DNA from 4 places in the Streptomyces sp. BPTC-684 genome. Region 1 is predicted to be linked to each of the others. Evidence: riboswitches for the same ligand, from Rfam matches in the RefSeq annotation. Region 1 holds a riboswitch; each other region holds the start of a gene.

Region 1 (7,671 bases):
GGCGAGGACGCCGCCCTTCTCCGCCGCGACCAGCTTGAGCAGTGCTTCCTCGGGTGCGTCGAATGCCGTCATGGCCACTGGAACAGCGCGACCGCACCTCCGATTCCCACGCCCGCGCGGGTGCGGTGAAGGGGATGTGGGGGATGGCCGATGACCGTGTGATGGACCTGGCAGTGACTATTCGGGGCCGATTGTCGGACCGTGCGCTTAGGCTGGACGCATGTCCACTTCCGCCCACGTCCCTGGTTCCGTACTGCCGGACGCCGAAGCCGCCAACGCGGCGATCCGCGACCTCGTCGACAGCGCGGACCCGGACGGCGGCTGGCCCTCGGAGGAGTACGAGCGGCTGCTCACCCTGTGGGCGGCGGCCACGACCGCCGATCTCGACGAAGCCGCGTAGCCCCCGCCGCCCCCTGGGCGCTGCGACCCGGGCGATAGGCTCGACCTGCACATATGCCCGCGCCGGGCCTGCGGCGCACCCCACAGCGGCCGCCCGCCCGGCCGACCGACACACCGCAGGAGAACGCCCGCCTTGTCCGAGACATCCGAGAACCGCGTACGTGAGCGGACCGACGCGGCGCCCGGTCCGGCGGACGACCGCTCGGATCTGCGGGCCGACTGTGCGAACTGCTTCGGCCTGTGCTGTGTCGCGCTGGCGTTCTCGCGGTCCACGGACTTCGCCGTCGACAAGGCCGCCGGGGACCCCTGCTCCAACCTGGGGCAGGACTTCCGCTGCGGCATCCACGACAAGCTGCGCCCCAAGGGCTTCCAGGGGTGCACGGTGTACGACTGCTTCGGCGCGGGCCAGAAGATCTCCCAGGTCACCTTCGTCGGCCGGAACTGGCGCGAGGCCCCGGACGGGTCGCGGCAGATGTTCGCGGCGCTCCCGGTGATGCGCCAGCTCCACGAGCTGCTCTGGTACCTCGCCGAGGCGAAGGCCCGCCCGGCCGCGCGCCCGGTCCACCAGCAGGTGGCGGCGGCGTACGAGAAGATCGAGCGGCTGACGCTCAGCGACGTGGACACGCTCCTCGGGCTCGACGTCGCCGCGCACCGCGCCGAGGTGAACGCGCTGCTGCTGCGCACCAGTGAGCTGGTACGCGCCGAGGTGCCGGGCAAGAAGAAGGACCGCCGGGGCGCCGATCTGTTCGGGGCCCGGCTCAAGGGCGCCGATCTGCGCGGCGCGGACCTGCGCGGGGCGTACCTCATCGCGGCCGATCTGAGCGGGGCGGATCTGCGGCTCACCGATGTGATCGGCGCGGACTTCCGCGACACCGACCTCTGCGGCGCGGACCTCACCGACTGCCTCTTCCTCACCCAGTCGCAGGTCAACGCGGCGCGGGGCGACGCGGGCACGGTCCTGCCGGCGGGCCTGGAGCGCCCGTCGCACTGGAGCGCCTCGGCCTCACCCGCGCCGTCCGGGCGCAAGGACGCCGCCCCGGCCCCCAAGGGCGGCCCCTCCCGCAAGCCCGGCGCCTCCCGGCGCAGGGGCTCCGGCCCGGCCGGGTCCCGCCGCAAGTAGCCGGCCGCCCGCCCACCTGCGCTCTTGCGCCACCCCACTATGAACCCCGTGTATACACCTCGCGTATAGTCCGGATCATGTTCTGGTCCAGGCCGAAGGGGAGGCGCGTCATGCGCAGCAGCAATTCCGAAGTCCGTCGTGCCCGGGGACGGGCGGCCGCCGCTCTGGTCGCCGTGGCCGCGCTCGGTCTGACGCTGACCGGCTGCTCCGACGGCGCCGTCTCGCCCCGCTCCGCCCGCAGCGACGCGCTCGACAGCAAGGCCGCGGCGGGCGCCGACGCGGGCGGCGCGGCCGGGGTGGACTGCCGCAAGGCCAAGTGCATAGCCCTGACCTTCGACGCCGGGCCGGGCGCGAAGACGCCCCAACTGCTCGACACGCTCAAGGAGAAGAAGGTGCACGCCACCTTCTTCCTGCTGGGCAAGAACCACGTCGAGAAGTACCCCGACACCGTGCGCCGCATCGCCGCCGAGGGCCACGAGGTCGCCAACCACACCTGGTCGCACGAGCGCCTGGACAAGCTGAAGCCCGCCGAGATACGCGCCGAACTCAACCGCACCCAGGAGGCGGTGGCCGCGCTGACCGGCCGCAAGCCGGTCCTGATGCGGCCGCCGCAGGGCCGTACCAACAAGGAAGTCACCAAGGTCAGCAAGGAGCTGGGGCTCTCGCAGATCCTGTGGAGCGCGACCGCCAAGGACTACTCCACCAACGACTCGGCCCTGATCACCGAGCGCATCCTCGACCAGGCCGACCGCGACGGCATCATCCTGCTGCACGACATCTACGACGGGACCGTGCCCGCCGTGCCCGGGATCATCGACGCCCTGAAGGCGCGCGGCTTCACCTTCGTGACCGTGCCCCAGCTGCTCTCCCCCGCCGCCCCGAAGCCCGGCCAGCTCTACCGCCCCTGACGCTCCCGCGCCGCACGTGGACGTCCTCCGCGATTTCGCCCTCAGCATGCAACGGTTCTCATAACCCGTTCCGGCAGGCAGAGTTGCGGCCATGAAGCTGCTGATACTGGGTGGTACGGAATTCGTCGGCCGCGCCGTGGCCGAGGCCGCGGTGGCGCGCGGGCACGAGGTGACGGTCTTCCACCGGGGCCGCCACGAGCCGCCCGCGGGCGTGCGGGCGCTGATCGGCGACCGGACCGCCGAGGGCGGTCTGGCGGCGCTCGCCGACGGGCGGTGGGACGTGGTCGTGGACACCTGGTCGGGGGCGCCCTCGGCGGTGCGCGACGCCGCGCGGCTGCTCGCGCAGGGACGCGTCGCCCGGTACGTGTACGTGTCGAGCCGGTCCGTGTACGAGCACCCGGTCCCGGCCGGGGCCGACGAGGGCGCGACGCCGGTCGACGGCTCCCCCGACGACGGGGACGAGGTGGCCTACGCGCAGGCCAAGCGCGGCGGCGAGCTGGCCGCCGTCCAGGAGTTCGGCCCGGACCGCTCGCTCCTGGTGCGCGCGGGGCTGATCCTCGGCCCGTGGGAGAACATCGGGCGGCTGCCGTGGTGGCTGGGGCGCATGGCGCGCGGCGGCGAGGTGCTCGCGCCGGGGCCGCGCGATCTGCCGGTCCAGTTCATCGACGCCCGGGACCTGGCGGAGTGGATCGTCAGCGCGGCCGACTTCGGGCTCTGCGGCCCGTACAACCTGGTCTCCCCGCCGGACCACACCACCATGGGCGAGCTCCTTGAGGCGTGCGCCCGGGTCACCGGCGGCGGCGCCGAGCTGCGCTGGACGGACCCGGAGCCGATCCTGGCCGCCGGGGTCGAGCCGTGGAACCACCTGCCCGTGTGGATCCCGCCGGGCGAGCTGCACGGCACGATGCACGGCTCGAACGTGTGGAAGGCCGTGCTCTCGGGGCTGCGCTGCCGTCCCGTCGAGGAGACGGTCGCCGACACCTGGGCCTGGCTCCAGTCGATCGGCGGCGAGCCGCCGCAGCGGCCGGACCGCCCCCGGGTCGGCCTCGACCCGGAGACGGAACGCAAGCTGCTGCACGGCTAGGCCGTACGTGCGGCGAGCCACCCGTGCGACGGTCCGTCAGGAGATGGAGCAGAACCTGATGGACCGTCAGAGCGGCAGCAGGTCAGGCCTCTTCGGCTCCACGTGGTCGCCCGAGCTCTCGCCGCGCAGCCGTCGTCCGATCCACGGCACCAGGTGCTCGCGCGCCCAGTGGATGTCGTCGCGCCGCACCTCCAGGGTGCCGCGCGGCGGCAGCGGGGGCCACGACTGGTCCGGGTCGGCCGGGATCGGCAGCCCCAGCACCTGGGCGGCGCGCAGCGCGACCCGGGTGTGCCCCTCCGGCGACAGGTGCAGCCGGTCCTCGTCCCACGCCCGCCTGTCCTGCACGGACTTGAGCGACCACAGGTCGAGCACCGGGCACCCGTAGCGGTCCGCGATGGAGCGCACGTGCGCGGTGTACGTGGCGACCTTGCCCCGCAGATGCTTGAAGACCGGCACCCCGCGCGTGTCGAACCCGGTGGTCACCATGACCGTCGGGATCGCGCTCTTCAGGTCGGCCACGGCGCGCTCGAAGCGCTCGGCCACGTCGTCCGGGTCGCTGCCCGGCCGGATGATGTCGTTGCCGCCCGCGCAGAAGCTCACCAGGTCGGGCGCGAGCTCCTTGGCCCGCGGCACCTGCTCCTCGACGATCTGGTCGAGGAGCCTGCCGCGGACAGCGAGATTGGCGTAGCGAAAGGCCCCCTCCGGTCGCTGGTCTGCCAGTAGCACGGCGAACCGGTCCGCCCAGCCGACGAACGCCCCGTCCGGGCCGGGGTCGCCGACGCCTTCCGTGAAGCTGTCGCCGATCGCCGTGTACGACCCGAACGTACCGCTGTTGAATGATCTCGAATCGTCTGCCACGAGACCATATCTTTCCCTTACGGGTGTGACCTACGCGACCGTAAGGAGGGGTTGACGGTGGGTGATATAGACCACCCGGTCAGATCCCCGCAGCGGGAATACACGCCAATTACGGACGTGGCAACGCCCGTCAGAGGCTCGCGCCCTGCCGACGGAGATAGGCGAGCGGGTCGACGTCCGAGCCGTAGTCGGGCGTGGTGCGGATCTCGAAGTGCAGGTGCGGCCCGGTGACGTTGCCGGTGGCGCCGGAGAGCCCCAGCTGCTGGCCCTCGGCCACGGTCTGCCCGGCCGAGACGGAGAGCTGCGAGAGGTGGGCGTACTGGGAGTACATGCCGTCGGCGTGCCGGATGACCACCTGGTTCCCATATGCGCCGCCCCAGCCGGCCGAGACGACCGTGCCCGCGCCGACGGCCTTCACCGTGGTGCCGGTCTCGGCCGCGAAGTCGACGCCCGTGTGGTAGCCGCTGGACCACATGGATCCGGCCATGCGGTACGGGGTGCCAATGCTCACGCTGTCGAGCGGTGCACTGAAGCCGGAGGCGGAGCCCTGGTTCGCGGTGGTGGACGGGGCGGTGTCGGCGGTGGACGCCTCGGGGGCGGAGGCGGCCCGGGACGACTTCGACGTGCGGGTGGCCGACGCCTTCGTACCGGAGTCGTGCGAGCCGCTCGTCTTGGCGGAGCCGTGCGAGGTGGCGCCGCCCGTGGCCTTCGCGCCGAGGACGAGCTTCATGCCCGGGCGGATCAGCGACGGGTCGGAGCCGACGACCTCACGGTTGTCCTTGTAGAGCCGCTGCCAGCCGCCGAGCCGGTGGTCCTCGGCGATCTGCGACAGACAGTCGCCGCTCTTGACCTTGTACGTGGTGGGCGCGGCCTGCGGGGCGGCGGCCGGAGCGGCGGCGAAGGTGCGGGCGGCCTGCTGCGGGGCGGCGGCGGGGGCGGCGGTCTTCACCGCGGCGTGCGCGCCGGTGGCGCCCAGCAGCGGGATGGCGAGCGCGGCGCCGCCCGTACCGGCGGCGACCATGCCCCGGGATATCGGGCTGGACTTGGGACGGCGGTGCTTACCCTTCGCGGGCATGGCGGATTCCTCTCCGGCGCCTGCGAGGTGAGCTGTCGGGTTCGGGCTGGAGCTGCCCGGCCGGGCACCGCGTGCGGTGCTCCGGCTTCACCCCGAGCCGTGCCGGAACTCCGGACGGCGCTTACCTGGGTCCCCCGCTCCTGCCACACGTGGATGGGTGCGGATTCCGAGCGGTGGCAGGATTCGGCGGTCCACCCGGATTGCGGTGACCGTAAGCGAGCCCGGCGGGCCACGACAAGTGCCCATTCGCCTTCGGCATTCCCGGCCGGGAATTCAGCCGGGAATTGCGGTCACCCTGCGTCGACCGGAATTCCCAACACGCCCCGCCGCACGGGGGAATTCATTCGGGGCCGCCACCACGGAACGTCACGGATATGACGCTGCTCACGGGCAACTTCCTTTTCCCGTCGGAGAGATGGACAGGCATCATCAAATCGCCCAATCCGGGCGAAAGCTCCAACCCATTCACCCCTTCACGCCACTTATCGCCCCACTCTGTCCAGTTTCGGTCAGTGCATCCCGATAGGGCTCCTTCCCTCACCAAGAGCGCGAATTCCTTATGCCGGGTGCGCGCCCAGCCGCCGGAAACGGAACACCGCCGCATCAAGATCGCCCCGCAGCCCGGTGTCCAGACCCCGGTGCAGCAATACCGCTCCCCTGTGTACGGCCCCGGTGTCCAGGCACCGATAGGCCGCCGCCGGGTCCAGGCCGCGCAACCGCACGGCCTGGGGCCGCTCCCCGTAGTGCTGGGCCTGGAGGTGGGCGAGGACCACGATGTCGTCGCCGCGCACGTATTGGACGGCGCTGAGCCCGCCGCGCGGCGGCCGCAGCCGGTACTGGGCCCCGAGCTGCACCACCGGCCGGATCGCCTTGTACAGCTCCACCCACCCGCGCGCCTCGGCCAGTTCGGCCTCGCTCCACCGGGTGAGGTCCCCGCCGATGCCGAGCACCCCGGCCATCGCGCTCACGAAGCGGAAGCGCAGGCTGCTGCGGCGGCCGTTGAGCTGGGTGTTGGGGCTGTCGGTGACCCAGGCGGCCATCACCCGGGCCGGGTGCAGCTGGCTGAAGCCGTCCTGGATGGCGAGCCGGTCCAGCGGGTCGGTGTTGTCGGAGGTCCATACCTGGTCCGTACGGGAGAGGATGCCGAGGTCGATCCGGCCGCCGCCGCCCGAGCAGGACTCGAAGTCGACCGAGGGGTGCGCGGCCCGCAGCCGGTCCAACAGGCCGTACAGCGCCTGGACATGCTCGATCCAGAGCTTCTGCGGATACTCCTCGCCGGGCCAGCCCGCGTCGGTGAAGCAGCGGTTGAAGTCCCACTTCACATAGTCGACGGGCGCGCTCGAAAGGAGCCCGTCCAACTGCTCCCAGAGGTACTCCTGGACGTCCGGGCGGGCGAGGTTGAGCACCAGCTGGTTGCGGAACTCGGTGCGCCGGCGTCCGCTCTGGTGCTGCGCCCACTCCGGGTGCGCCCGGTAGAGCGCGCTGTCGGGGTTGACCATCTCCGGCTCGACCCAGATCCCGAACCGCATGCCCAGCGCGTGCACCTCGTCCGCGAGCGGCTTGAGGCCGCCGGGGAAGCGGTCGGCGTTGGGCGTCCAGTCGCCGAGCCCGGCCGCGTCGTGGGTGCGCTCCCCGAACCAGCCGTCGTCGATGACGAACAGTTCGACGCCCATCGCGGCCGCCCGGTGCGCGAGCGCCCGCTGCTGCGGCTCGGAGATGGCGAACCCGGTGGCCTCCCAGGAGTTGAAGAGCACCGGCCGCACCCGCTCGGCGCCCGGGATCACCCGGGCCAGCTGCCAGGCGTGCCACTCCCTGCTGGCCCCGCCGAAGCCGTCCGGGCTCCACAGCCCGGCGAAGACCGGAGTGGTGTACGACGCGCCGGGCGCCAGCGACAGCAACCCGGAGTCGTCGTACCCGGCGCCGCCGCTGATCTGCACCCGGCCGTCCGGCAGGTGCTGTACGGCGATGCGCCAGGACCCGGACCAGCCGAGCGCGCACCCGTACACCTCGCCGCCCTCCTCGGTGGCGGCGCCCTCGGCGTCCAGGGCGACCCAGGGCAGGTGCTGGTGGCCGGTGTGGCCGCGGCGGCTGCCGAGCACCTTGTCGCCGGGCGTGAGCTCGGCCCGTACGAGCCGGGACTCGGCCGCCCAGCGGCCGTGCAGCTGGCCGAGCCGCCAGCCGTCGCGCAGCGGCAGCGTCCACACGGCGGCGTCGGCCCGCAGCAGCT
Region 2 (7,671 bases), 2.6 Mb from region 1:
CCGCACCTACGGGGGCAAGCGGGCGGCGCGGACGGTCGCGGAGTACGAGGCGTTCGCGACGGCCCTGGCGTTCCTGCGCCGCCGGGCCCGCCGCGCCCAGGCGGGCCCGGACTTCACGGCCCGCGAGCAGGAGCTGCTGCACCACCTGTGGGAGCGCCGTGCGGTGGCCGGACCCGCGCTGCTCTACGCGGCGGGCGCGGCGGGCCGCCTCTGGATCCCGCCCCAGCCGTACCCCTACGGGCACCGGCCGCCGTACGGACACCAGGCCCCGTACGGACACGACCGGTCCTCCTCCCCGTACAACCCCTATCTGCGCTGAGGCGGCCGACGCCTACGCCGACGCGGTCTTCAGCTCGCTCAGCTCCGCGTCCGTGAGCTCCAGGTCGGCGACCGCGAGGAGCGCGGGCAGCTGCTCGACCGTACGGGCCGAGGCGATCGGGGCGACCACGGTCGGCTGGGCGGCCAGCCAGGCCAGCGCGACGCTCGCGGGCTCGGCGTCGTGCGCCTGCGCGACGCGGTCGAGCGCGGCCAGCACCTTCGCGCCCCGGTCGGTCTCCAGGTGCTTGGCGGCGCTCCCGGCCCGCGCGCTCTCGACGTCCTGGCCCGGGCGGTACTTGCCGGTGAGGAACCCGGAGGCGAGCGCGAAGTAGGGGACGGCGGCCAGGCCCGAGCGGCCGGCGGTGTCCTGGAGGGCGCCCTCGTAGGTGCCGCGCGAGACCAGGTTGTAGTGCGGCTGGAGGGCGACGTACTTGGCCAGGCCCTCGCGGTCGGAGAAGTCCAGCGAGTCCTGGAGCCGCTCCGGGGAGATGTTGGAGGCGGCGACGGCACGTACCTTGCCCTCCCGCACCAGCTGGTCGAGGGCGGTGACGATCTCCTCGACCGGGACGGACTCGTCGTCGAAGTGCGTGTAGTACAGGTCGATGTAGTCCGTGCCGAGCCGGCGCAGCGACGCCTCGGCGGCGGCCTTGATGGTGGGAGCCGCGAGCCCCTTGAACTCCGGGTGCCCGCCGACCTTCGTGGCGACGACGACGTCCGCGCGGTTGCCGCGCGCGGCCAGCCACTTGCCGATGATCTCCTCGGACTCGCCGCCCTTGTTGCCGGGGATCCACGACGAGTACGTGTCGGCGGTGTCCACGAAGTTGCCGCCCGCGGCGGAGTACGCGTCGAGCACCGCGAACGACGCGGCCTCGTCGGCGGTCCAGCCGAAGACGTTGCCGCCGAGGGCGAGCGGGAAGACGGAGAGGTCGGAGGAGCCTAGGGGGCGCAGAGAGGTCATGGGGAGTGAACGGGCGGGCGGGGCACGGCTATTCCGCGCCCCCGCCCGAGGAGCCCCTGCCCGAGGCGCCCCCGCCCCACACGCGCACGTCCTACGGGTTCAGGCCCTTCGACTGCAGCCACGCCATCGGGTCGATGCCCGTGCCGCCCGGGGTGTGCACCTCCAGGTGCAGGTGCGGGCCCGTCACGTTGCCGGTGGCGCCGACGCGGCCGATCGTCTCGCCGGTCGTCACCTTCTGGCCCGCGCTGACCGCGATCGAGGACTGGTGGCAGTACCAGAGCTCCGAGCCGTCCTCCAGCTCGATGACCGTGCGGTAGCCGTACGAACCGGACCAGCCCGCCGACTTGACCGTGCCGCCGTGGATCGCCTTGAGCGGGGTGCCGGTGGGGGCGGCGAAGTCGAGTCCGGTGTGGTGGCCGGAGGACCACATCGAGCCGGCCTCGCCGAACGTCGAGGTGATCGTGTACGAGGCGACCGGGAGCGAGAAGCTCTTGGCGAGCTCGGCGAGCCGCTCCTCCTCCGCCTTCTTGGCGGCGGCCTCCTCGGCGGCCTTCTTCTCGGCCGCCGCCTTCTGCTCGGCGGCGCTCTGCGCGGCCTTCGCCTCGGACGCCGCCTTCACGGCCGCGGCCTTCTCGGCGGTCGCCTTCGCCTCGGCCTCGGCGTCGTTCTGCTGCTGCTCGGCCTGCTGGAGGATGCGGGCGCGCAGGGCCTCGCCGGCGCCGGTGGCGCCCTGCTCCGCGTCGGCCCGGGAGACGCCCGCCATGGTGAGGGGGGCGCTCGCGACGGCCTTGTCGGCCTGGGCGGCCGGGGAGGTGTCGGGCTTCTCGTCGTCGCCCGCGATGTCGGATATCAGCGTGCCCACGCCCGGCAGGGACTTGACGTCGGGCAGGTTGTCCGCGACCGAGTCGGGCAGGGATATGGAGACCGGCGGCTTGCTCTGCGCGCTGGCCATGCCGCCCGCGCCGACGGCCGCGATGACGCCGACGCCGAGGACGGTGGAGCTGCGGGCGAGCCCGCCGCGCTGCTTGACGACCCGGTGCCGGCCGCGGGTGGCGACCGATTCCTCGGTGGGGTTCCACTCCTCCCACACCTCGGTGTCACTGGGCGCGGTCCCGTACAGGGAGACGGGGGAAACCGGCGGGGTGCCGAGGGCAGGCTCGTTGGACGCCACGGAGGCGCACTCCTTTCCTTCCTTCTCGCCTACCGGGTTAGCTGACGGGTTCGGAGCAGGAAGGTCTCCTACGGGCACCTCTTCGAAGGTGCAAAGGTGCCCGATTCACCCCAAGTTGGTGGTTCCCCGGTTCCCTTTCGGGATTCGGCGCGTGCGCACGGTGCCGCCTCTGCGACGGCTGGGACGACCGCGCTGCGTTATCGAACGTTAATAGACAGGGGGACCGGATTCCAAGCGGTTCCCCCTGATCGTCGGGGGCAAGAGTTGACGGTGTGTCAATTGTTATGCACAGGGATGCCGTTCGACTACGTACGGTCACGGCACCACCGGCATCGTCCGCCGCCGCTCCGGCTGCCGCACCCCGGGCCGCCCCACCGCGAGCAGCGCCATGTCGTCGCTGGCGCCCCCGCCCGTATGTCTGCGCACGTCGTCGACCAACGCGTCCAGGACCCGGTCGGGGCCCGGGAAGATCCGGCCGCGCAGCCGCTCGTGCGGGTCGTAGAAGACTCCCGGCGGCTCCACCGAGCGCGCCTCGGAGAGGCCGTCGGTGTAGAAGAGCAGCGTCGCCCCGGCCGGGAAGGGGTACGCCTCCGCCCGGTCCGGCCACACCCCCAGCTCCGCCATCCCCAGCGGCAGCGCAGGGTCGGACGGGGTGAGCGCGTCCAGGGCCCCGTCGGCGTGGAGCAGCAGCGGCTCGGGGTGACCCCGGTTCACCAGTCGTACGGGCCCGGCGCCGCGCGGGATCTCGGCGAGCACGGCCGTGGTGAACCCCTCGACGGCGTCCAGGCCGTCGCGCCGGGTGCCCTCCCGGGTCAGCGCGCGCTCCAGGCGCCCGGCCACGGCCTCCAGGGTCGCCTCCTGCTCGGCCGCCTCCCGGAACGCCCCGATGACCACGGCCACCGCCTCCACCGCCTCAAGCCCCTTGCCGCGCACGTCCCCGACGACCAGGCGCACCCCGTACGGCGTGTCCTGGACGGCGAAGAGGTCCCCGCCGATGAACGCGTCGGCCTGGGCCGCCTCGTACCGCGCGGCCACCTGGAGGCCCCCGATGCGCTCGGCGGGCGTCGGCAGCACGGCGCGCTGGGCGGTCTCCGCGATGACCCGGGCCGAGGCGAGCCGCTCACCGCTGCGCCGCAGCATGCGGTTGATGAAGAGGGCGAGCGCGCCGACGGTGGTGACGGTGAACAGCTCGCTGACCGCCTCGCCGGTGCTGGGGATGTCGTGCAGATACTCCGTGACCAGCACCGCCCCGACCGCCGACGCACCCGCGACGGCGGTGCCGACCGGTCCGAAGAAGGGGGCCGCGATCAGGGGCGCGGCCGCGAAGAGGGCGGCGGCGGTCAGATCGGGCGGCGTCGCCACGTCGAGGACGACCCCGACGACCAGGAGCAGCGCGGGCAGCACGCGCACCAGGGCGAGGCGCCGGGAGCCGTCCCGGCCGCCGCCGTCCGATCGCTGCCGCACCCGTGGCCTCCAGCCCGTCCGCAGGGCAGCGGCGTTCCGCGCCCCACCCAGGGTGCCGGGCCTCTCCGCCAGCGGCGACCTCACCTCGGCCAACCGGGTGCGGCCTCAGTGGCGCTCCGCGCCCGTCGCGATCAGCCGCGCCCGGCACCTGCGGGGCCCGGCCCGGCCCCGTACACAGGTCCCCCGGGCATGGCGTCGGGCCGCCGGGGCGCCGTGGACGGAGGGGACGCCGCCCTTCGTGTACGAGGGGGCGGTCACCCAGGGCGCGGCCGGCGACAGGGGCAGCGACAGCGGCAGGGACAGACACATCAGCAGCGCGCACAGGGCGACGAACAGCGGCACGGCGGGCACCTTCCGCCGCCTCGCCGCTCGCAGCAGCCCCGCCATGTGGTCACGCATAGCATCCGTGAGACTACTTGACGTACATCTCTCGGCCGGTGAGGTGCCGCTGGGCGCTTCACGACCCGCACGCCGGAACTTGACGTCGCGCGAAGGCCGACCGCAGGCTCGTGGCCCATGCACGAACTTCGCTCGACCGCCGCCCTGCCGTCCGACCCGCCGCTCCTGTGGGCCGCCCAGGGCCTGACCGGGCCCTCCCGCGCCTGGGCGAGCGAGGACGGCCGCGCCTTCGCCGTCGCCGCCCCCGATCTGTCCCGCCACGACCGGCTGGCCGTCTCGGGGCCCGTCGGGTCGCTGGCCCCGCTGGTCGCCTCGGTGCTCGCCGAGACCGGCCCGTCCTACCGCCCGCTCGGCGACGAGACGACCGTGCGGGCGCTGGTGGAGGCACTGCCGGAGCTGCGCACGGTGGCCGCGTTCGGCTGGATGGGCCGTACCCGCCCCCTGTCGCCCACCGAGGCGGGCGCGGCGGACGAGGGCAAGGCGTGCTGGCTGGCGGACGACGACGCCGAGGAGATCACCGCGCTGCTCGCCGAGGCCTTCCCCGGCTCGTACGCGCTGCCGGGCGCGCCGGGCGTCGAGCGGTGGGCGGGCACCCGGGACGACGCGGGCCGCCTCACCGCCGTCGCCGCGCTCGCCTGGTCGTCCCCCGAGGTCGGGCTGCTCGCGGGGGTCGCCGTGCACCCGTCGGCGCGGGGCCGGGGCCTGGCCCGTACGGTCGTCGCCAAGGTGCTCGCCGAGGCGCTGGCCGCGCACGGGACGGCGGGCCTGATGGTGGACGGCGCCAATGACGCGGCGATACGCCTGTACGAGGACCTGGGCTTCGCGTACCGGCGCTTCCTGGCGGCGGAACTGGCGGTATAGCCGGGGCGGCCCGGGAATGCCTGAGGCCCGGCACATTCTCATGTGCCGGGCCTCAGGGCTTCAGTAGCGGGGACAGGATTTGAACCTGCGACCTCTGGGTTATGAGCCCAGCGAGCTACCGAGCTGCTCCACCCCGCGTCGGTAAACACAACTGTACGGCATGCGGGGCGGTGCTCCGTACCGCTTTACGAGGAGCCCGTGCGCGGGGCCTCCGCCCCCGCCGACCAGTGGCCCCGCGAGGCGGCCAGCACGAACCCCGGCCCGAAACCGATGATCAGGCCCGACTGCCGGTCGCCGGGGGCCTGCGCGAAGGTGCGGGCCAGCACGTCGAGGACGGCGGAGCCGCCCAGGTTCCCGTTGGCGGCCAGGCTCGCCCAGGCGTGCCGCAGATCGCCGTGGTCGCGGTCGCCGTCCAGGCCGAACCCGGCGGCCGCGTCCTCCAGGATCCGGGGCCCGCCGGGGTGGACGACCGCGAACTCCAGGGCCCGGCCGCTGCCGCCGAGCCATTTGCGCACCGCCGGGAGGCTGTCGCTGAGCGCGGTGGTCGCGGCGGCCGTGGAGTCGAAGTGCAGCCCGGCGGCCGTGAGGCGGCCCCGGTAGCGGTCGATGCTGTCGGGCAGGACGTACTCGAAGGTGTCCTCGATGACGAAGCTGGGCCCGCTCCAGGCCGGGGTGTCCGAGACGACCACCGCGCCCGAGCCGTCCCCGAAGAGCACTTTGTAGATCATCGACTCCCGGCTGGTGTCGGTGTGGTTGTACGTGGCGGTCGACAGGCACTCGGAGACGACGACCAGGACGTGGGAGCCCGGGTGCGCGGCGATGTCCTCGTGCGCCCGGACCAGGCTGTGGGCGCCGCCCGCGCAGCCGACGGTCGACAGGTGGACGCGCCGTACGTCCGGCCGCAGGCCCAGTTCCCGGACGAGGGCGACGTCGAGGGAGGGCACGGTCCAGGAGGTGGTGTGGCTGGTGATGACGCAGTCGATGTCGTCGGGGGCGAGGCCGGCGTGGGCCAGGGCCCGGCGCCCGGAGCGGACCGCGAGCCGCAACGCGTCTTCGTACGCCGCCCTGTTGCGCTCCTCGACGGTGGCATTTCCGGCCACGGTCGGGGCGTCGAGAGGGCGGGTGAAACGGCGGGTACGGACGGTGGTGGCCCGGGCTATCCGCAGGTGTGCCTCCAGCCGCGGGCGATCGGGGTTGGCACGTCGGATGTCCGCGCAGATCTCATCCGTGGCGATGAGGTGGTCCGGCAGCACTATGGCGGGGAGGGCTATGTGAGCGGGCACGAGTGGGCTCCCTCGGGTGGCCAACGAGCGAAACCTCAACCTACTTGAGACGGCTGGAATTCGTTCCTGGGAATTCGAACAGAGCTCAGCCGGAGGGAGTCGTTCCACGCGTTGCCCCACCCCTGGGGCACGCCGGTCGTGCGCTCAGCTCGTCAACGGCGCACGCAGCACCGGGTGACGGCTCACCAGGGACGCCCCCGGGGTGTAGAGGAGCAGCATCACCCGGGCCCCGGGCGAGGTGACGGGCTCGGCCACGCAGGTCGTAACCCACCCCGACCCCAACTCGCTGTGCCGGATGGGCCGTTCGGACCCGTCGGGGTACGGGATCGGGGTGGCCCCGGCCTCCCGGTAGAGCGGCCCGGCGACGGGGTCGGCCTGCACCTCGGCCTCAAGGCGCCGCAACTCCACGTGGTTGGGCCGCATTTCGACCCCGTGCCGCAACTGGGGCAGCACCATGGGCGCCCACCGGGTCTCCCAGTCCGTCAGCACGTCCTCGCGCGCCTCGGGGTCGAGGGTCATCCACCGCATGGTGTTGGCCGGAACCTGACCGCGCGGGAAGAGGGCGGCGAACTCCGCGTTGTGGGCGAGCAGGTTCCAGGCGGCGTCGGTGATGTAGGCCATCGCCCCGTCGATCTGCTCGACGACCCGCTGCCAGACGCCGGGCACCGACATGCCGGAGTCGCGGTGCAGGGTGTACGGCGGGTACTCGCGCCGGGTGAGCCGCCAAAGGAACGTCCACTCCTGCTCGTTGAGGCGCAGGGTGCGGGCCACATTGGTCAGGAACTCGGCAGTGGGGTTCAGCTGCCCGTTCTCGAACCGGTTGTACGTACCCGGCGTGCGCTCCAGAAGGATGTCCATCTGCTCCTGGCTGAGCCCGGCGACCCGTCGGCCCGGCCCCGCCTGACGCGGCGGAAACCCGGCGGACTCCGGGCGGATGGCGGCGCGCCGTTCCTGGAGGAGCGTCTTGAGGGGCATGCGGTCACGGGCGGCGAGCGGCAAAGCGGGACCTTCGTTCACGGGGGGACGGGGACGAACGGCTGTCGTCGCGGCGGGACGACGGGTGGTGACGGTCTGTCGGCGACGACCTCCTCTTCGGTCTCTTCGTCGGCCTTCTCTCGGCCTTCTCTTCGATCTTCTCTTCGATCTTCTCTTCGGTGACGCTGATGTCCGGGGCCGAATGTTGATGGCTGGATCATTATCTGCAATTCAGCCCCCTG
Region 3 (7,671 bases), 3.7 Mb from region 1:
TCCTTTGCACCGCCGCCGTCGCACCGCACTCGCCCTCTCCGTCGCGCTCCTCGGCGCGGGCCCACTCCTGACCGCCTGCGGCAGCGAGGCCCACCCGGGCGCCGCGGCCGTCGTCGGGGGTGACCGGATCCCGGTCTCCGCGCTCCAGGCCCAGGTCAAGGACGTCCGTACGGCGCAGCAGGCCTCGCCGCAGGCCGCCCAGCTGATCAAGAACACCGGCCAGCTCAGCCGAGCCAAGCTGCACGGCCTGATCTTCGACCGGGTGCTCGACCGGGCCGCCGCCGACGCCGGGGTGAGCGTCACCCGCAAGCAGCTCCAGGACGCCCGGGCCGCGATGGCCCAGCAGGCCGGCGGCGAGAAGGCGTTCGCGGACATGCTCCTCCAGCAGCGCGGCGTCGCCCCCGACCAGATCGACGACGCGGTGCGCGAGCAGGTCCAGCTGACCGCGCTGGCCGCCGCGACCGGCGCCGACCTGTCCACCCCGCAGGGCCAGGCCGCCGTCACCAAGACGCTCACCGAGGCGTCGAAGAAGCTCAAGATCGACGTCAATCCGCGGTACGGGACGTGGGACGACAAGGCGATCCAGCTCGCCGACACCAAGACGCCGTGGATCGCCCAGGTCACCAAGAACGGACCCCAGGAGGAGGCCCCGGTCACCGGGTGACCGGTCGGGTAGGTTCGAGAGGTGACTCTCGAAGAACCCGGCCGCGTCGTCCTGCTCACCGCCAGCCACCGGGTGGCGCCCGGACTGCTGTCCTGGCCCGCGTGGCAGACGCTGCGCGCCGCCGACCGGGTGCTCTGCGCCGACCCCGGGCACCCGCAGCTGCCGTATCTGCGCGAGGCGGGCGTCGAGGTCGAGCTCGCGGAGCCCGAGGCGCGGGAGCTGGTCGAGGCGTGCGCCGGGGGCCGTACGGTGGTCGTCCTCCCCTCCGGCGAGGGCGACCGGCGGCTCACCGACGGCCTCGCCCGGCTCGCGGGCTCGGGCAGGGTCGCCATGCCCGACCTGGAGCTGCTGCCGGGCTCGTACGACCTGCCGGGAGCCCGGCTGCTCGACCTCGTCCAGGTCATGGACCGGATCCGGCGCGCGTGCCCGTGGTCGTCCCAGCAGACCCACAAGGGCCTGGCGAAGTACGCCCTTGAGGAGGCGTACGAGCTGGTCGAGGCGGTGGAGGAGGGCGACCGCGACGAACTGCGCGAGGAGCTCGGCGACGTGCTCCTCCAGGTGGTCTTCCACGCCCGGATCGCCGAAGAGGACCCGGAAGAGCCGTTCTCGGTGGACGACGTCGCCGGGACGATCGTCGAGAAGCTGATCCACCGCCACCCGCACGTCTTCGGCGACGAGCGCGCCGAGACGCCGGAGGAGGTCAAGGAGCACTGGCTGCGGCAGAAGGCGGCCGAGAAGCAGCGCGACTCGGTGACCGAGGGCATCCCGCTCGGCCAGCCCGCCCTGGCCCTGGCGGCCAAGCTCGCCTCCCGCGCCCGTATCGCCTCCCTGGACGTCCCCCTGCCGTCCGGCGAGGGCATCGGCTACCGCCTGCTCGCCCTCGCGGCCGCGGCGGAGGCCGACGGCACGGACCCGGAGGCGGCGCTGCGCGCGGCGGCCCGCGCGTACCGGGACGCGATCCGCACGGCGGAAGGGGCCTGACGGCGGTGAGCCCCTCGACCCCGCCCGGCCAGGACCCCGCGCCCGGGAACCCGTCCACCCCCGAGATGTTCACCTGGGAGTTCGCCACCGACCCGTACCCCGTCTACGGGTGGCTGCGGGAGCATTCGCCCGTGCACTGGACCAAGTTGCCCAGCGGGGTCGAGGCTTGGCTCGTGACGCGGTACGCGGACGCCAAGCAGGCGCTCGCCGACCAGCGGCTCTCCAAGAACCCCGCGCACCACGACGAGCCCGCGCACGCCAAGGGCAAGACCGGCATTCCGGGCGAGCGCAAGGCCGATCTGATGACGCATCTGCTCAACATCGACCCGCCGGACCACACCCGGCTGCGGCGGCTGGTGTCGAAGGCGTTCACTCCCCGTACGGTCGCCGAATTCGCGCCCCGGGTACAGGAGTTGACCGACGAGCTCATCGACCGGTTCGCGGCGGAGGGGACGGCCGACCTCATCCACGAGTTCGCCTTCCCGCTGCCCATCTACGCCATCTGCGACCTGCTCGGCGTGCCGCGCGAGGACCAGGACGACTTCCGCGACTGGGCCGGGATGATGATCCGGCACGGCGGCGGCCCGCGCGGCGGCGTGGCCCGCTCGGTCAAGAAGATGCGCGGGTACCTGCTCGAACTCATCCACCGGAAGAGGGAGAACCCCGGCGACGACCTCATCTCGGGCCTCATCCGCGCCAGCGACCACGGCGAGCACCTCACCGAGAACGAGGCCGCCGCGATGGCCTTCATCCTCCTGTTCGCCGGTTTCGAGACGACCGTGAACCTCATCGGCAACGGCGTGTACGCGCTGCTGCGCAACCCGGACCAGCGCGAGCGGCTCCAGGCCTCGCTCGCGGCCGGGGAGTTGGACCTGCTGGACACCGGCGTCGAGGAACTGCTGCGCTACGACGGGCCCGTGGAGCTCGCGACCTGGCGGTTCGCCACCCGGCCGCTGACGATCGGGGGTCAGGACATCGCCGCCGGCGACCCGGTGCTCGTCGTCCTCGCCTCCGCCGACCGCGACCCCGAGCGGTTCCGCGACCCCGACGCGCTCGACCTCGGCCGCCGTGACAACCAGCACCTCGGCTACGGCCACGGCATCCATTACTGCCTGGGCGCACCGCTCGCCCGCCTGGAGGCGAAGACCGCGCTGGCCACCCTGTTGCGCCGCCTTCCTGACCTGCGGCTCGGGGCGGATCCTGCCGATTTGCGCTGGCGCGGCGGGCTCATCATGCGCGGACTGCGCACGCTTCCGGTCGAGTTCACACCCCACCAGAACTGACGATCCGTCATAACTGTGACTTTGGCGTTATCGCGGGTGCATCGACTTGTGACAAGCGTTCGAGTACGGCTACGTTCACCCCTCGACTCGGGAACCGGGCTCAACGTCCGGCTCGTCAGTCACAGACGTAGTCACACGGAAGGCCACAGCATGCGCTCCGGGAACGGACGGCACCGCCGACCCCGCCAGGCTCCCGCACTCGTCGTCGCGGCGGGGGTGACCGGCTCGGCCCTCGCCCTTCCGCTCTTCGCGGCGAGCGGTGCGAACGCCGCCTCCGCGACCACGTGGGACCGCGTCGCGGAGTGCGAGAGCGGCGGCGCGTGGAGCGCCGACTTCGGCAACGGCCTGTACGGCGGGCTCCAGCTCTCGCAGGAGACCTGGCAGGCCTACGGCGGTACGGCGTACGCCGAGCGGCCCGACCTGGCCAGCCGCGCGCAGCAGATAGCCGTCGGCGAGAAGGTGCTCGCGGCGAAGGGCCCCAAGGCCTTCACAAGCTGCTCGGCGGTCTCCGGGCTCACCTCGGGCGCCGGTGCGCCGTCCGTCGACCCGGGCGCCACGCCCTCGCCGTACGTCCCCTCGGAGGAGGGGGCGGCGACCCCGGACGCCGCGACTCCGTCCGCGCCCGCCAAGACGGCTCCGGCGCCCGCGAAGCCGTCCGGCTCGGCCTCCACCGCTCCCAAGCCGTCCACGACGCCGTCCGCGCCGTCCACGGGCGCGAGCGGCAAGCCCGGGTCCACGACGCCCTCCAGCCCGGCCACCGGCTCCCCGGACGCCGCCTCCGGCGGCAAGCACCGCGGCACGCCCGACCCGGCCGAGAGCGGCACCCCCGCGACCACCGAGCCGGGCAATACGGACAACTCCCATGAATCGGGGCGGCACGCCTCGCGAGGTGACGCCGACTCACGTGAGGCGGGTGACGCGCTCACCGAGGGCGGCGACTACACCGTCCGCCCCGGCGACAACCTGTGGGACATCTCGCGCTCGCACAAGGTCGAGGGCGGCTGGTCCGCGCTCTACAAGGCGAACGAGAAGACGATCGGCACCGATCCGAACCTCATCCTGCCCGGCCAGAGCCTTGATCTGGACCCGACAAAGAACCCGACAAAGACGGACAACCCGGCCCCGGCCAAGGGGTAGTTCAGGGGCCTATGTCCACTTCTGCGTAAGTGAGACATGGGTCTCTTTCCGTCAACTGGCGCGTCCCGTCGGTCCGGTACGGGCGATAAGCCCCCGACCTGCGGAAACGGGTGTTGTGGAAGGGGCGTCGGGGGCGATTTCTCCCCGATGTGCCCCTTTGAACATCAGGGGTTGGTGTGTTTACGGTCGGAGCGCTCGTCACCACGGGCCCCTTCGACCGGGAACGCCGAATCCTGCCGCCGGTCGCGGGGAACAGTCGACGCTCGATGCGCCGTAGGCAGGAGCGGGGGACCCAAGGTAAGCGCCGGGCCCGGCCGTTGAGGGACGTACGCCAATGCGGCGAGACGTACGAGACGGCTTGCGGGACCGGCTTGGGGTGAAGACGCGCCTTTCGGGGCGCGGCCGGGCCACTCACTCGCCCGAACCCGACAGCTCACCTCGCAGGCGTCGGTGAGGAGAACTCCATGCTGCTTTCCGGCAAGGGCAAGCACCGTCGCCCGTCCAAGGCCGTCCGCGTCGCCACGCTCGCCGGTGTCACCGGTGCGGCCGTCGCCGCCCCGCTGATGGCCGCGGGCTCCGCCTCCGCCGCCTCGGTCTCCACCTGGGACGCGGTCGCCCAGTGCGAGTCCGGCGGCAACTGGTCCATCAACACCGGCAACGGCTACTACGGCGGCCTGCAGTTCTCGCAGTCCTCCTGGGCCGCGGCGGGCGGCACGCAGTACGCCTCCCGTGCCGACCTGGCCACCAAGGGCCAGCAGATCGCCACCGCCGAGAAGCTGCTCGCGATGCAGGGGCCGGGTGCCTGGTCCTGCGCCGGTGCGGGCAACCTGACGGCCGGTGGCGCGTCCCCGAACGTGGACACGTCCGGCTCCTCCACGACCCCGAAGAAGGCCGCGCCCAAGGCCGCCCCCAAGGCCGCCCCGGCCCCGAAGCGCGAGTCCGCGCCGGCCTCGCGCGGCGAGTCCCGCCCGGCCCCGGTCAAGACCGGCACCGGCGAGTACAAGGTGAAGGCCGGCGACACGCTCGGCTCCATCGCGGCGGCGCACGGCGTGAAGGGCGGCTGGCAGAAGCTGTTCGAGCTGAACAAGGACGTGGTGAAGGACGCGAACCTGATCTACGTGGACCAGCAGCTCCACCTGAGCTAGGCGCGACCTTTTTCGGCCCGGTTTTCGTCTGCGGACCGTGGCTGGCTGAGCGCGCAGTTCCCCGCGCCCCTTATGCATCAGGGGCGCGGGGAACTGCGCGACCAGCCCCCACCGGGCCGCAGGTGATCCACTCAGCTGAAAGCTGAACCCGTCCCGTCCCGCCCCCGGCACGGGGGATTGTTTTGTTCGGGAACATTTTGCCCCCCGTTTCGTCCCACGAGCCGGTCGGTCGGCTGGCCGATGCCCCGGAGGCGGTTAGGCTCAGGGGTGCCGGACCACGCGGCCCGGCGTATTCGCGTCACATCCCAGAAGGAGATGCTCGTGCCGTCCATCGACGTCGTCGTAGCCCGGGAAATCCTGGACTCCCGAGGCAACCCCACGGTCGAGGTCGAGGTCGGCCTCGACGACGGCAGCACCGGCCGTGCCGCCGTCCCCTCGGGTGCCTCCACCGGTGCCTTCGAGGCCATTGAGCTCCGCGACGGCGACCCCAGCCGTTACCAGGGCAAGGGCGTCGAGAAGGCCGTCCTCGCCGTGATCGAGCAGATCGGCCCGGAGCTCGTCGGCTACGACGCCACCGAGCAGCGCCTGATCGACCAGGCGATGTTCGACCTGGACGCCACGGACAACAAGGGCTCGCTCGGCGCCAACGCCATCCTCGGCGTCTCGCTCGCCGTCGCCCACGCCGCCTCCGAGGCCAGCGACCTGCCGCTGTTCCGCTACCTGGGCGGCCCGAACGCGCACCTGCTGCCCGTTCCGATGATGAACATCCTCAACGGTGGGTCGCACGCCGACTCCAACGTCGACATCCAGGAGTTCATGATCGCCCCGATCGGCGCGGAGTCCTTCTCCGAGGCGCTGCGCTGGGGTGCCGAGGTCTACCACACCCTCAAGGCCGTCCTGAAGCGCAAGGGCCTGTCCACCGGCCTGGGCGACGAGGGCGGCTTCGCCCCGAACCTGGAGTCCAACCGCGCCGCCCTCGACCTCATCCTTGAGGCCATCAAGGAGGCCGGCTACGCCCCGGGCAAGGACATCGCGCTCGCGCTCGACGTCGCCGCGTCCGAGTTCTACAAGGACGGCAAGTACGAGTTCGAGGGCCAGTCCCGCTCGGCCGCCGAGATGACCGAGTACTACGAGGAGCTCGTCTCCGCGTACCCGCTGGTCTCCATCGAGGACCCGCTGTACGAGGACGACTGGGCCGGCTGGAAGGTCATCACCGACAAGCTGGGCAGCAAGGTCCAGATCGTCGGCGACGACCTCTTCGTCACCAACCCGGAGCGCCTGGCCCGCGGCATCGAGGAGGGCTCCGCCAACGCCCTGCTCGTCAAGGTCAACCAGATCGGTTCGCTGACCGAGACCCTGGACGCCGTCGAGATGGCCCAGCGCAACGGCTTCAAGTGCATGATGTCCCACCGCTCCGGCGAGACCGAGGACGTCACCATCGCCGACCTCGCCGTCGCGGTGAACTGCGGCCAGATCAAGACCGGCGCCCCGGCCCGCTCGGACCGCGTCGCCAAGTACAACCAGCTGCTGCGCATCGAGGAGATCCTCGACGACGCGGCGGTGTACGCGGGCCGCAGCGCGTTCCCGCGCTTCAAGGGCTGATCCCAGGCCAGCTGACCAGCTGAGCAGTCCTGACATGGGCAGACCGCCCTGTCGTACATACGTCCCCGGCCCCGGTCCCGTACCGTGTCCGGGGACGTTGTACGTACGTGAGGGGAGCGGGGCGAATGGCCAAGGGCAACCGGGACCGGTTCTCCACCGCCGCCCGGCTCAAGGTGCTCGGCGAGCAGACCGCGGCCCGGGTCTACCGCTCCCAGACCAAGCGCCAGGCCCGCCGCTCCCGGCTCACCGGGCGGGCCGCCCTGCTCGCCCTGGTGATGTGCTCGCTGGTGGTGGCCCTCGCGTACCCGATGCGCCAGTACGTGTCGCAGCGCGGCGACATCGCCGAGCAGCGCCGCAAGGAGCACGACGCGGCTACGCAGGTCGAGCGGCTGCGCGACGAGAAGGCGCGGCTCCAGGACGACGCGTACGTCAAGCGGCTGGCCCGTGAGCACCTGCACATGCAGTTTCCGGGCGAGACCGGCTACACCGTGACCGACCCGTCGGCCGGCAAGGGCCACCGCGACGGCAAGGCCGCCACCGGCCGCCCCTGGCACCAGAACCTCTGGGACGGCGTGGACAAGACCGACCGCCCCGGCAACTGACGACGTCACCGCCAGAGACAGATCCAGACAGACAGAGACTGAGACAGACACCGCGATGGAAACGCCCCCGCCCCAGACGCCCCGCACCGAGCCGACCGCCGCGGACATCGCCGCCTTCCAGGAGCAGCTGGGCCGTCCGCCGCGCGGACTGCGCGCGATCGCGCACCGCTGCCCGTGCGGCAACCCGGACGTGGTCGAGACGGCCCCCCGGCTGCCCGACGGCACGCCGTTCCCGACGACGTACTACCTGAGCTGCC
Region 4 (7,671 bases), 700 kb from region 1:
AGCACCGGCTGGCCAACGGCCTGCGCGTGGTGCTCTCCGAGGACCACCTGACCCCGGTCGCCGCGGTCTGCCTCTGGTACGACGTGGGTTCCCGCCACGAGGTCAAGGGCCGCACGGGCCTGGCTCACCTCTTCGAGCACCTGATGTTCCAGGGCTCGCACCAGGTCCACGGAAACGGTCACTTCGAGCTGGTGCAGGGCGCGGGCGGCTCGCTCAACGGCACCACCAGCTTCGAGCGCACCAACTACTTCGAGACCATGCCCACGCACCAGCTGGAGCTGGCGCTGTGGCTGGAAGCCGACCGCATGGGCTCCCTGCTCTCCGCCCTGGACGACGAGTCCATGGAGAACCAGCGCGACGTCGTCAAGAACGAGCGCCGCCAGCGGTACGACAACGTGCCGTACGGCACGGCGTTCGAGAAGCTCACCGCCCTTGCCTACCCCGAGGGCCACCCGTACCACCACACGCCGATCGGCTCCATGGCCGACCTGGACGCGGCGACGCTGGAGGACGCCCGGAACTTCTTCCGTACGTACTACGCGCCGAACAACGCGGTCCTCTCGGTCGTCGGCGACATCGACCCGGAGCGCACCCTCGCCTGGATCGAGAAGTACTTCGGCTCCATCCCGACCCACGACGGCAAGCAGCCGCCGCGCGACGGCGCGCTGCCCGGCGTCATCGGCGAGCAGCTGCGCGAGGTCGTCCACGAGGACGTCCCCGCGCGCGCCCTGATGGCCGCCTACCGGCTGCCGCACGACGGCACGCGCGAGTGCGACGCCGCCGACCTGGCGCTCACCGTCCTCGGCGGCGGCGAGTCCTCCCGCCTGCACAACCGCCTGGTGCGCCACGACCAGAGCGCCGTGGCGGCCGGGTTCGGCCTGCTGCGGCTGGCCGGCGCGCCCTCGCTCGGCTGGCTGGACGTGAAGACGTCCGGCGGCGTCGAGGTCCCCGACATCGAGTCGGCCGTCGACGACGAGCTGGCCCGGTTCGCCGAAGAGGGCCCCACGGCCGAGGAGATGGAGCGCGCCCAGGCCCAGCTGGAGCGCGAGTGGCTGGACCGGCTCGGCACGGTCGCGGGCCGCGCCGACGAACTGTGCCGGTACGCGGTGCTGTTCGGCGACCCCCAGCTCGCCCTGACCGCCGTCGACCGGGTGCTCGACATCACCGCCGAGGAGGTGCGGGACGTGGCCCGGGCCACCCTGCGCCCGGACAACAGGGCGGTGCTGGTGTACGAGCCGACGACCGCCGAAGCAGATGACGCGGCCGACGCCGACGCCAAGGGAGCAGAGCAGTGAGCGAGACCGGCGTGACCATGCAGTTCCACCCCCAGCCGGCCGCCGGCACCGCGCGTCCCTGGGCGTTCCCCGCCCCCGGCCGCGCCACCCTGCCCAACGGGCTCACCGTGCTGCGCTGCGACCGCCCCGGCCAGCAGGTCGTGGCCGTCGAGATCTTCCTCGCCGCCCCGCTGGACGCCGAGCCGGCGGGCCTGGACGGCGTCGCCACGATCATGGCGCGCGCGTTCTCCGAGGGCACCGACAAGCGCTCCGCCGAGGAGTTCGCCGCCGACCTGGAGCGCTGCGGCGCCACCCTGGACGCGCACGCGGACCACCCCGGCGTGCGGGTCTCCCTCGAAGTGCCGGTCTCCCGGCTGCCCAAGGCGCTCGGCCTGCTCGCGGAGGCGCTGCGCGCCCCCGCGTTCGCCGACGCGGAGGTCGACCGGCTGGTCCGCAACCGCCTGGACGAGATCCCGCACGAGCTGGCCAACCCGGCCCGCCGCGCCGCCCAGCAGCTCTCCAGGGAGCTCTTCCCGGCCACCGCGCGCATGTCGCGCCCGCGCCAGGGCACCGAGGAGACCGTCACGCGGATCGACGCGTCGGCGGTGCGGGCCTTCTACGAGGCGTACGTACGCCCGGCGGCGGCCACCGCGGTGGTCGTGGGCGACCTGGGCGCCACCGACCTGGACGCGGTCCTGGCGGACACCCTGGGCGCCTGGACCGGCACCCCGGCCGTGGAGCGCCCGATGCCCCCGGTCACCGCCGACGACACCGGCCGCGTGGTCATCGTCGACCGGCCCGGCGCCGTCCAGACGCAGCTGCTGATCGGCCGGATCGGCCCGGACCGCCACGACCGGGTCTGGCCCGCCCAGGTCCTCGGGACGTACTGCCTGGGCGGCACGCTCACCTCCCGCCTGGACCGCGTCCTGCGCGAGGAGAAGGGCTACACGTACGGAGTGCGGGCGTACGGACAGGTGCTGCGCTCCGGCGCGGAGGGCACCGGCGCTGCCATGCTCGCCATCAGCGGCTCGGTCGACACGCCCAACACCGGCCCGGCCCTCGACGACCTGTGGACGGTGCTGCGCAAGCTCGCCGCCGAGGGTCTCGACGACGCCGAGCGGGAGACCGCCGTGCAGAACCTGGTGGGCGTGGCCCCGCTCAAGTACGAGACGGCGGCCGCCGTCGCCGGGACGCTGGCCGACCAGGTCGAGCAGCACCTCCCGGACGACTTCCAGGCGCAGTTGTACGCGCGGCTGGCCGACACGGGCACCGTGGAGGCCACCGCGGCGGTCGTCAGCGCCTTCCCGGTGGACCGTCTGGTGACCGTCCTGGTCGGTGACGCGGCGCAGATCGAGGAGCCGGTCAAGGCGCTCGGCATCGGTGAAGTCACCGTCGTCGCGGGCTGATTGAGCCACCCGCCGGGGCTGTCCCGCAGGCGGGCGGACGAGGTGGGTGAGGACCCCGGTGGCCGAGTGGCCGTCGGGGTCCTCCCTTATGTCCGGTTTATTGGGGAGGTTGCCTGTCTGTCATGTGGCGTGCGCTACAAAAAGACGTGTCTGTTTGGTGATTGAAAGATCGGCCGTCTAGCGTCGGTCGGGCTGTCCGTCACCACCCGTCGCAGCCGCGGCACCGGACAGCGATCGCCGAGTCCCCAACTGGCGCGAGCCAGGGGAGCCGGGGACCCACTCAGTCCCTGGGGTGAATCGGACGCCTCCGCCCGCGGAGGGGCCCGTAGGAGACCTTCCAGCTCCGAACCCGTCAGCTAACCCGGTAGGCGAGATGGAAGGAAAGGACACCGCCTCTCCATGGCGTTCACCCGTGCCACCGGGAAACACCGTCGTCCGAGCGCCGTGTCGCGCAAGAGCGCGAACATAGCGGGCATCGCCACCCTCGCCACCGCCGGCGTCGTGGGCACCCTCGCCTCCCCGGCCCTGGCCGCCGAGAACGCGGCGCCCGCCGCGGCCTCCGTCGAGGACACCGGCATCACCCAGGCCATCGTGATCGGCGACTCCCTCGCCGACCGCATCGACGCCCAGGCCGCCGCCCAGAAGCACGCCGCCGACAAGGCCCGCGCCGCCGCCGAGGCGAAGCGCAAGGCCGAGGCGAGGGCCAAGGAGGAGCGCGAGGCCAAGGAGCGCGCCGCCCGCGAGGCCGAGCGCAAGCGCCTCAACTCCTTCGTCGCCCCGATCGACGGCGGTTACGTCTCCACCGGCTACAAGACCGGCGGCTCGATCTGGTCCTCCGGCAGCCACACCGGCATCGACTTCCATGCGGGCGAGGGCACCTCGGTGCACGCCGTCGGCCTGGGCACCGTCGTCGAGGCGGGCTGGGGCGGCGCGTACGGCAACAACATCGTGATCCGGATGAACGACGGCACGTACACGCAGTACGGCCACCTGTCGTCCATCGGCGTCTTCGTCGGCCAGCGCGTCGAGCCGGGCCAGCAGATCGGCCTCTCCGGCAACACCGGCAACACCACCGGCCCGCACCTCCACTTCGAGGCCCGCACGGCGCCGACGTACGGCTCGGACATCGACCCGATCGCGTATCTGCGCTCGCACGGCGTCAACGTCTGACGGCCGTCCCCGCACGTTCCACCGGAGCCCCCGGCGCACCCGCGCCGGGGGCTCCGGCGTCCGGGCCGGATGCGGAGAGCCGTCCGTGGCCAAAAGATATGCATTGCATACGGCATGTCACCGGGAATTAACAGCCGCTGGAATAGAGTCGCCGAACAGGCGTCGATCGACCGCGTTTCGCGGGGATTAAGGCGGAGGTTCGGTCATGCGCATTCCGGCGCAATCGGTATGCACGGCAATCCGCGACGACATCGTCGCGGGGCTCTTCGCGCGCGGCAGCCGGCTCACCGAGGAAGTGCTCGCCCGGCGGTACGGGGTCTCGCGCGTCCCGGTCCGCGAGGCGCTGCGCACGCTGGAGTCCGAGGGGTTCGTCACCACGCGCCGGCACGCCGGGGCCTGTGTCGCCGAGCCGACCGAGCAGGAGGCCGCCGACCTGCTCGAACTGCGCGCGATGCTGGAGCCGCTGGCCGCCTCGCGGGCCGCCGCCCGGCGCACCGAGGCCCATCTCAAGGTGCTGCGCGGCCTGGTCAGGCTGGGTCAGGACCGCATCCGGCGGGCCCAGGGCGAGGATCTGCGCTCGCTGGGCGTCTGGTTCCACGAGACGCTCGCCCAGGCCTCCGGCAGCCCCGGCCTCATCGCGCTGCTCACCCAGCTGCGGCACAAGATCGCCTGGATGTACGTGGTGGAGCAGCCCGCGCTGCCCGCCGAGTGCTGGGCGGAGCACGGGGCGCTCGTGGACGCGGTGGCACGCGGCGACGCGGAGCGGGCCAGGTCGCTGGCGGCCCACCACGCCGAGCGTGCGTTTTCCGCCTATCGCCTGCGGCGCCCGGTGGACGTGAGGACTTCGCAACATGCCGTAAACGCCGCGAGCGCCCGCGCTTAACGGGGTCGCCGTATACAAAGGGAGTGCTGGGGCGGGGTTCTTTTGCGCTGCCCGGAATCGCCGCGGGAATTGGCGGCGCGAGCACGAGGCTCGCGCAGTCGTGTATCCCACCCGAATAGAAAGGAGCCGCGGACCCTGAATTCAGGATCCGCGGCTCCTTTCGCGAAGTGCGGTGACGCGCCGGTCCGGGCCGTTCGGCCGACCGGATGCGGTCAGACGGTCTCGGGGAGCTCCTCGAGGCCCTCCGCGACGAGCTTCGCCAGGCGCTCCAGGGCCGCCTCGGCGCCCTCCGCCTCGGAAGCCAGCACGATCTCCTCGCCGCCCTGCGCACCCAGGCCGAGCACCGCGAGCATGGAGGCGGCGTTGACCGGGTTGCCGTCGGCCTTGGCGATCGTCACGGGGACGCCGGAGGCCGTGGCGGCGCGGACGAAGATGGAAGCGGGGCGGGCGTGCAGGCCCTCGGCCCAGCCGACATTGACGCGGCGCTCAGCCATGGTGATGCCCTTCGAAATCTCTGACGGTTGTCTAGACCAGTCTCTCATGTCCTGCGGAGTGCTCGTGCCGACGTCGGTCCCGGATCCGGCGGCCCTTCGGCCCTGGCCGCCGTCTCCACCCTGCCCCCTACCTTGACCTGACCGCAGCGGCCCCGCGACCCGTAGGCTGCCGGTATGCAGGCTCCCCAGGAGAAGACGCAGGACCCCGCGTACCCGGCCCACTGGGAGGCCGACGTCGTGCTGCGCGACGGGGGGACCGCGCGGATCAGGCCCATCACGACCGACGACGCGGAGCGGCTCGTCTCGTTCTACGAGCAGGTGTCGGACGAGTCCAAGTACTACCGCTTCTTCGCGCCCTACCCCCGGCTGTCGGCGAAGGACGTGCACCGCTTCACCCATCACGACTACGTGGACCGCGTCGGGCTCGCGGCGACGGTGGGCGGCGAGTTCATCGCGACCGTCCGCTACGACCGGATCAACGCGCAGGGCAGGCCGGCCTCGGCGCCGGCCGACGAGGCCGAGGTGGCGTTCCTGGTCCAGGACGCGCACCAGGGGCGCGGGGTCGCCTCCGCGCTGCTCGAACACATCGCGGAGGTCGCGCGCGAGCGGGGGATCCGGCGGTTCGCGGCGGAGGTGCTGCCCGCCAACAACAAGATGATCAAGGTGTTCACTGACGCGGGCTACCAGCAGAAGCGTTCCTTCGAGGACGGCTCGGTCCATCTCACGCTCGATCTGGAGCCGACCGCCGAGTCGCTGGCCGTGCAGCGCGCCCGCGAGCAGCGCGCGGAGGCGCGCTCGGTGCAGCGGCTGCTCGCCCCCGGCTCGGTGGCCGTGATCGGCACCGGGCGCGCGCCCGGCGGCGTGGGCCGCACGGTGCTGCGCAACCTGCTCGGGGCGGGGTTCACCGGACGGGTGTACGCGGTCAACAGGGCCTTCCCGGAGGGCGGTTCCGAGGTCGACGGCGTACGTGGAGTCCGCTCGCTCGGCGACATCACCGAACAGGTCGACCTCGCGGTGGTCGCGGTCCCGGCCGAGCGGGTGCCGGAGGCGGTCGCGGAGTGCGGCGAGCACGGGGTGCAGGGCCTTGTGGTCCTGTCCGCCGGGTACGCCGAGAGCGGCGCGGCCGGACGCGAGCGCCAGCGCGAACTGCTGCGGCAGGTGCGGTCGTACGGCATGCGGCTGATCGGCCCCAATGCCTTCGGCGTCATCAACACCGCACCCGGCACGCGCCTGAACGCCTCGCTCGCCCCCGAGCCGCCGCAGCGCGGCCGGATCGGCCTGTTCACCCAGTCGGGCGCGATCGGGATCGCACTCCTGTCGGGCCTGCACCGGCGGGGCGCGGGCCTGTCGACGTTCATCTCGTCGGGCAACCGGGCGGACGTCTCGGGCAACGACATCCTCCAGTACTGGTACGAGGACGCGGACACGGACGTGGTCCTGCTGTACCTCGAATCCATCGGCAACCCGCGGAAGTTCACGCGGCTCGCTCGGCGGACGGCGAGGGTGAAGCCGGTGGTCGCGGTGAAGGGCGCCCGCCACAGCGGCTCGACCCCGCCGGGCCACGCGGTCCCGGTGACGCGGGTCCCGGACGCGGCCGTGTCGGCGCTGCTGCGCCAGGCGGGCGTGATCCGGGTGGACACGGTGACCGAGCTGGTCGACGCGGGCGTCCTCCTCGCGGGCCAGCCGCTCCCGGCGGGCCCGCGCGTGGCCATCCTCGGAAACTCGGAGTCCCTCGGCCTCCTCACGTACGACGCCTGCCTCACGGAGGGCCTGCGCCCGCACCCGCCGGTCGACCTCACGACGGCGGCCACCCCCGAGGACTTCCGCGACGCGCTGGCGCGGGCCCTGGCGGACGAGTTCTGCGACGCGGTGGTGGTCACGGCGATCCCCTGGGTGGGCGAGCCCAACTACCCCGACGAAGCCCTGGCCACGGCCCTCCAACAGGCCACAGCCACGGCTCCGGCGAAGCCGGTGGCGGTGGTGCACGTGGAGCTGGGGGGCTTGGCGGAGGCGCTGGCCAGCGCGGCGAGCACGGGGCGGCGCAACGCGGCTGCGGGCCGTGGGTCCGCTGTGCCCACCCTCCCCCAAGCTCCCGGCTCCGCTCGAGCAGGGGGGACCCCCATCGCCCCAGCGGAACGACTGCCCACAGCTGAAGGCAGCAGTCCGGCGCGGCGGGCCGGGGCTGCGGGCCCCGAGGTGGCCCCAGGGCACAGCCCCCAGGGGGTGCAGGGGCGCAGCCCCGCGGCTGGCGCGGGCGCGGTTCCCGCGGTGGTGCCCGGGGCGCAGTCCGAGCGGGGCGCAGGGGCCGCAGGCCCCGCCGGGGGGCCGGGGGCGGAGCCCCCGGGGGCTTCCTCCTACCTCGACCCACCCCCACCCCCGGAGGGTCCAGGGAAGGGGCGGGGTGGGGAACAAAACCCCGCCCACCCCCACCGCATCCCCGCCTA

The links. Region 1 has a riboswitch for cyclic di-AMP ahead of QIY60_RS00375 (M23 family metallopeptidase). Riboswitches for the same ligand answer to the same signal wherever they lie in the genome.
Positions count from the first base shown of each region.
Region 2: linked by a shared signal. The riboswitch ahead of QIY60_RS11870 (M23 family metallopeptidase) and the one ahead of QIY60_RS00375 (M23 family metallopeptidase) in region 1 are both predicted to bind cyclic di-AMP.
Region 3: linked by a shared signal. The riboswitch ahead of QIY60_RS16620 (transglycosylase family protein) and the one ahead of QIY60_RS00375 (M23 family metallopeptidase) in region 1 are both predicted to bind cyclic di-AMP.
Region 4: linked by a shared signal. The riboswitch ahead of QIY60_RS03405 (M23 family metallopeptidase) and the one ahead of QIY60_RS00375 (M23 family metallopeptidase) in region 1 are both predicted to bind cyclic di-AMP.

Region 1 covers NZ_CP124863.1:74,619-82,289, forward strand. The annotation lists gene QIY60_RS00345 (PPOX class F420-dependent oxidoreductase) at 1-72, opposite strand, end outside; gene QIY60_RS00350 (hypothetical protein) at 221-400, shown strand; gene QIY60_RS00355 (pentapeptide repeat-containing protein) at 608-1,519, shown strand; gene QIY60_RS00360 (polysaccharide deacetylase family protein) at 1,630-2,427, shown strand; gene QIY60_RS00365 (NAD-dependent epimerase/dehydratase family protein) at 2,519-3,511, shown strand; gene QIY60_RS00370 (SGNH/GDSL hydrolase family protein) at 3,578-4,369, opposite strand; gene QIY60_RS00375 (M23 family metallopeptidase) at 4,500-5,444, opposite strand; cyclic di-AMP (ydaO/yuaA leader) riboswitch at 5,449-5,614, opposite strand; gene QIY60_RS00380 (alpha-galactosidase) at 6,002-7,671, opposite strand, start outside.
Region 2 covers NZ_CP124863.1:2,668,811-2,676,481, forward strand. The annotation lists gene QIY60_RS11860 (PrsW family intramembrane metalloprotease) at 1-319, shown strand, start outside; gene QIY60_RS11865 (aldo/keto reductase) at 332-1,276, opposite strand; gene QIY60_RS11870 (M23 family metallopeptidase) at 1,368-2,396, opposite strand; cyclic di-AMP (ydaO/yuaA leader) riboswitch at 2,459-2,607, opposite strand; gene QIY60_RS11875 (PP2C family protein-serine/threonine phosphatase) at 2,763-3,911, opposite strand; gene QIY60_RS11880 (hypothetical protein) at 4,017-4,310, opposite strand; gene QIY60_RS11885 (GNAT family N-acetyltransferase) at 4,428-5,171, shown strand; tRNA gene QIY60_RS11890 (tRNA-Met) at 5,236-5,309, opposite strand; gene QIY60_RS11895 (PhlD) at 5,357-6,454, opposite strand; gene QIY60_RS11900 (helix-turn-helix domain-containing protein) at 6,599-7,429, opposite strand.
Region 3 covers NZ_CP124863.1:3,738,041-3,745,711, forward strand. The annotation lists gene QIY60_RS16600 (SurA N-terminal domain-containing protein) at 5-664, shown strand; gene QIY60_RS16605 (nucleoside triphosphate pyrophosphohydrolase) at 686-1,645, shown strand; gene QIY60_RS16610 (cytochrome P450) at 1,711-2,928, shown strand; gene QIY60_RS16615 (transglycosylase family protein) at 3,079-4,065, shown strand; cyclic di-AMP (ydaO/yuaA leader) riboswitch at 4,325-4,527, shown strand; gene QIY60_RS16620 (transglycosylase family protein) at 4,530-5,210, shown strand; gene eno (phosphopyruvate hydratase) at 5,526-6,812, shown strand; gene QIY60_RS16630 (septum formation initiator family protein) at 6,938-7,414, shown strand; gene QIY60_RS16635 (DUF501 domain-containing protein) at 7,470-7,671, shown strand, end outside.
Region 4 covers NZ_CP124863.1:774,561-782,231, reverse strand. The annotation lists gene QIY60_RS03415 (pitrilysin family protein) at 1-1,295, shown strand, start outside; gene QIY60_RS03410 (pitrilysin family protein) at 1,292-2,680, shown strand; cyclic di-AMP (ydaO/yuaA leader) riboswitch at 2,906-3,066, shown strand; gene QIY60_RS03405 (M23 family metallopeptidase) at 3,080-3,850, shown strand; gene QIY60_RS03400 (GntR family transcriptional regulator) at 4,056-4,733, shown strand; gene QIY60_RS03395 (HPr family phosphocarrier protein) at 4,946-5,227, opposite strand; gene QIY60_RS03390 (GNAT family N-acetyltransferase) at 5,402-7,671, shown strand, end outside.